Regions from separate parts of the Devosia sp. P1_H9 genome, predicted to be linked through region 1. Evidence: predicted binding sites of a transcription regulator. Region 1 holds the regulator's gene; the other holds the start of a gene.

Region 1 (2,398 bases):
GAGATGGCGGCGACCGAATCGCGCAGCACGGGACCCTTGGTGAGGCCGCGAGCCTCGAGCCACTTGATGGCATCGGCCAGCGCGATGTAGGCGCCGGTGATCGAGGCGGTGCGGGTGCCGCCATCGGCCTCCAGCACGTCGCAATCGAGGGTGATCTGGTTCTCGCCCAGCGCCTGCATGTCGACCACGGCGCGGAGGCTGCGGCCGATCAGCCGCTGAATTTCCTGCGTACGTCCGCTCTGCTTGCCCTGAGCAGCCTCGCGCTTGGTGCGCGAGCCGGTGGCACGCGGCAGCATGCCGTACTCGGCGGTGACCCAGCCCATGCCGGAACTGCGGCGCCAGGAGGGGAGCGTGGTCTCGACGCTGGCGGTGACGAACACCTTGGTCGAACCGAAGCTGACGAGGCAGCTGCCTTCGGCCTTGGGAGCGACATTGCGTTCGAGCGTTACGGCCCGCATCTGGTCTGGCTGGCGTCCGGAAGGGCGCATATGGTCAAATCACTCGTTCTTGGAAATGCTGTTAACCGCCTCTTAACCCTGACCGTCCCCCCGAACAAGCAGCGGTCGCTTGGCGACACAGGCCTTTCCGCCTAAATGGTGAACATGGCAGATCGCGCAAAAGCTCCCGAAGACGTGCTCGCAGTGCTCAACGCCCGCAGCCAGGACATCTTCCGCAAGTTGGTGGAGCGCTATCTCGACACCGGCACGCCGGTGGCGTCGCGCGACCTGGCGCGGATGCTGAGCGTCGGGTTGAGCCCGGCTTCCGTGCGCAACGTGATGGCCGATCTCGAGGATTTGGGGCTGATCGCCTCACCGCACACCTCGGCCGGCCGGCTGCCGACGCAGCAGGGATTGCGGTTCTTCGTCGATGCGATGCTGGAAGTCGGCGCGGTCAACGAAGACGAGAAGGCGGCGATCGCCAAGCAGTTCCAGGGGCCGGCGGTTCACGGGCAGGTCGAGGACCTGCTCACCGAGGCGAGCCAGCTGCTAAGCGGGCTGAGCCATGGCGCCGGCGTGGTGATCGCGCAGAAATCCGACCTGGTGCTGAAGCATATCGAGTTCATCCGACTCGATGCCGAACGCGCCATGGTGGTGCTGGTGGGCGAGGACGGCTCGGTGGAAAACCGCGTGCTGCCGCTGCCGCCCGGGCTGACGGCGAGCGCCCTGACGCAGGCCTCGAACTACCTGGCGCATTTCGCGGTGGGCAAGACGCTGAACGAGACCCGCAAGGCCCTGCAGACGCAGCGCGAAGCCACCGTTCATGAGCTCGACGAGCTGACGCACAAGCTGGTGGATGCCGGGCTCGCGACGCTCTCGGGCTCGGGCAGCGCTTCGCCACCGACGGTGATCGTGCGCGGCCGGGCCAACCTGATCAACGACACCATGGCGTCGGAGGAGCTGAGCCGGGTACGGCAGCTGTTCGACGAGCTCGAGAGCCGCGACGGGCTGATCGAACTGTTGGGGGATACCGAGACGGCGCAGGGGGTGAAGATCTTCATCGGCTCGGAGAACAAGCTGTTCTCGCTCTCCGGCTCGTCGGTGATCCTCAGCCCGTACAAGGATGCCAACCAGAAAGTGGTGGGCGTGCTCGGCGTCATCGGGCCGACGCGGCTGAATTATGCGCGCATCGTGCCGGTGGTGGATTATACCGCCAATGTCGTCTCCGCCATGATGGCCCGGAAGGGCTGACACCGCACCGGAACCTTTCCAAGGCTTGAATCTTATCGCTCATTGGCCGATATGCGGGGCAAACGCGATCAGCGACAAAATCCAAGGTCCCAATGAACGACGATACGAGCAAGCCCGAGGACGACAAGGCCGCTTCCACCGCGACCGAAGCCCAGGGCACGACGCCAGAAGACAAGACCGCCGAGACGGCAGCGACGCCCGATCCGATCGACGCCCTCAAGGCGGAGAACGGCGACCTGCGCGACAAGCTGCTGCGCACCATCGCCGAGATGGAAAACCTCAGGAAGCGCACCGAGCGCGAGATCGGCGACACGCGGTCCTATGCCATCGCCGGCTTTGCCCGCGACATGCTGACGGCGACCGATTCGCTTTCCCGCGCCCTGATGGTGCTGCCGGCCGAAGCCCGTGACAGCGCCGACCCGACGGTCCGCTCGCTGATCGAAGGCATCGAGATGACCGAGCGCGAGATGCAGCGGCTGCTCGCCAAGCACGGCGTCAAGCCGATCGAGGCGGAAGGCCAGAAGTTCGATCCGCACAAGCATCAGGCGATGTTCGAGGTTCCCGATCCGTCGCGCCCCGAAGGCACCGTGGTGCAGGTGGTGCAGGCCGGCTTCGCCATCGGCGACCGGGTGCTGCGTCCGGCCATGGTCGGCATCGCCAAGGGCGGCGGCGCCAACGGTGCCCCGGCCGAGGGCGCAGTGGACAAGAGC
Region 2 (2,398 bases), on a different contig from region 1:
GTTGAGCACGAAGTTGAAGGTCATGGCGAGGATGGTCGCGGCCGTCTGCGCCCAGACGAAATTGAAACCCAGCCGCTCGTGTGTCAGCCAGAGCGTCCCCATGTGGACGATGACGCCGAAGCCGCCGACGAGGCCGAAGAGCAGGAAGCTGGTGGGCAACAGGCCGCGGGTGAGCTTGGAAACGATCAGGCCCAGGAACTGGACGACGATGATCGGGCTCATCTTGCTCTCGCCGGCATGGCGCGGGCGGAAGGTATAGGGCACCTCGCCTATCCTGAGCTGCTTGCCATGGAGAGCGTGGAACCGGCCCGCCGAGACGATGATATCGAGCAGAATCTTGAATCCGTCGTCGCTGAGCGCAGGGGCCACCTCGTCAAACACCTCGCGGCGCATCAGGAAGAAGCCGCTCATCGGGTCGCTGAGCGTTTCGCCGGTCAAGACGTTCGAGAGCTTGGTGGCGAAGCGGCTGCCGGCCTCGCGAGTCTTGGAAAGTCCCTCACCGACGCTGCCCTGGCCGTCATACCGGGTTCCGACGACGATGTGGTCGCCGGCGATGGCCTTCTCCAGCATCTGCGGCAGGATGCGCTCGTCGTGCTGGAGGTCGGCGTCGATGACGGCGAAATACGGCGCAGCACTTGCGAGGATGCCCTCGATGACGGCCGAGCTCAGGCCGCGCCGCCCGAGCCGATGGATGCCGCGCACGTTGGGGTGCCGACGCGCCATGTCTCGTACCAGGTCATGGGTGCCGTCGGGCGAGTTGTCGTCGACGACGATGAACTCGAACGGTATGGAGCCGAGCGCCGCAGTGACCTTCTCGTACAGCAGCGCGATGTTCTCGCGCTCGTTGTAGCTGGGCACGATGACGGCCAGTTGTGGGGCGACCCAGGCTTCCGGGGATTTGCGGGTATGGCTATCGAATTGGACGACGGTCACGTCTGCTCCGGGGTAATTTCAGCCTCAGGTACCGCCAAGCCGGGCGCTTTGCAACTTACCATCGGTCGGGTTTACGGTTTCTGTCCGCACCCAAACGCATCGGCAAGCCTCCTGTTTCATGCGCTCGTCGCATAGTCGCCACATCGCCAGCGTATGGCTGCGCTCGTCCTTGACTCGTTTCGGGGCCCCTCCTATATCCCCACCCAGCCGTTAGCACTCCTCGATCACGAGTGCTAACAGGTGCGAAATCATTAGAGGCTGATAGGAGCAAAAATGGCTTTCCGTCCCCTGCACGACCGCGTGGTCGTCCGGCGCGTCGACAGCGAAGAGAAATCGGCTGGCGGCATCATCATCCCCGATACCGCCAAGGAAAAGCCCTCCGAGGGTATCGTCGAGGCCGTCGGCCCCGGCGCCCGTGACGAGAGCGGCAAGGTCGTGGCGCTGGACGTCAAGGCCGGCGACCGAATCCTGTTCGGCAAGTGGAGCGGCACCGAGGTGAAGCTCGACGGCAAGGACCTTCTGATCATGAAGGAATCCGACATCATGGGCGTGATCTCGTAACCAGGCGCTTCGCCGGTTTCGACCACTCCCTTTTCAACTCGTAAGGAGCGCCTCCAATGGCTGCGAAAGACGTAAAGTTCTCCACCGATGCCCGCGACAAGATGGTCCGCGGCGTCAACATCCTCGCCAATGCAGTGAAGGTCACGCTCGGTCCGAAGGGCCGTAACGTCGTGATCGACAAGTCGTTCGGCGCCCCGCGCATCACCAAGGACGGCGTCACCGTCGCCAAGGAAATCGAGCTCGAGGACAAGTTCGAGAACATGGGCGCCCAGATGGTGCGCGCTGTTGCCTCGAAGACCAACGACATTGCCGGTGACGGCACCACCACCGCGACTGTGCTGGCCCAGGCCATCGTCAACGAGGGCGTCAAGCTCGTCGCTGCCGGCATGAACCCGATGGACCTCAAGCGCGGCATCGATCTGGCCGTGCTGGAAGTCGTCGACAACCTCGGCAAGGCCAAGAAGACCATTTCTTCGAACGCCGAAGTCGCGCAGGTCGGCACCATCTCCGCCAACGGCGAAACCGCCATCGGCGAGATGATTGCCAATGCGATGCAGAAGGTCGGCAACGAAGGTGTCATCACCGTCGAGGAAGCCAAGACCGCCGAGACTGAACTCGACGTCGTCGAGGGCATGCAGTTCGACCGCGGGTACCTCTCGCCGTACTTCGTCACCAATGCCGAGAAGATGGTTGCGGTGCTCGAGGATCCGGTGATCCTGCTGCACGAGAAGAAGCTCTCGAACCTGCAGGCCATGCTGCCGATCCTCGAAGCCGTGGTGCAGTCGCAGCGGCCGCTGCTGATCGTTGCCGAGGACATCGAGGGCGAGGCCCTGGCCACGCTCGTCGTCAACCGCCTCCGCGGCGGCCTCAAGGTCGCTGCCGTCAAGGCTCCGGGGTTCGGCGA

Evidence for each region. The regulator HrcA, encoded in region 1, represses chaperone genes, less so after heat shock. The targets are predictions, from matches to a motif close to GTTAGCACTCNCNNNNNGNGAGTGCTAAC.
Region 2: a site for HrcA is predicted at 1,143-1,171, ahead of AC1DYL_RS18260 (co-chaperone GroES). Genes of this name have one in related genera too.

The regions. Positions count from the first base shown of each region.
Region 1 covers NZ_JBFUCQ010000012.1:54,495-56,892, forward strand. The annotation lists gene rph (ribonuclease PH) at 1-488, opposite strand, end outside; gene hrcA (heat-inducible transcriptional repressor HrcA) at 594-1,688, shown strand; gene grpE (nucleotide exchange factor GrpE) at 1,781-2,398, shown strand, end outside.
Region 2 covers NZ_JBFUCQ010000010.1:67,786-70,183, forward strand. The annotation lists gene AC1DYL_RS18255 (glycosyltransferase) at 1-933, opposite strand, end outside; gene AC1DYL_RS18260 (co-chaperone GroES) at 1,207-1,494, shown strand; gene groL (chaperonin GroEL) at 1,551-2,398, shown strand, end outside.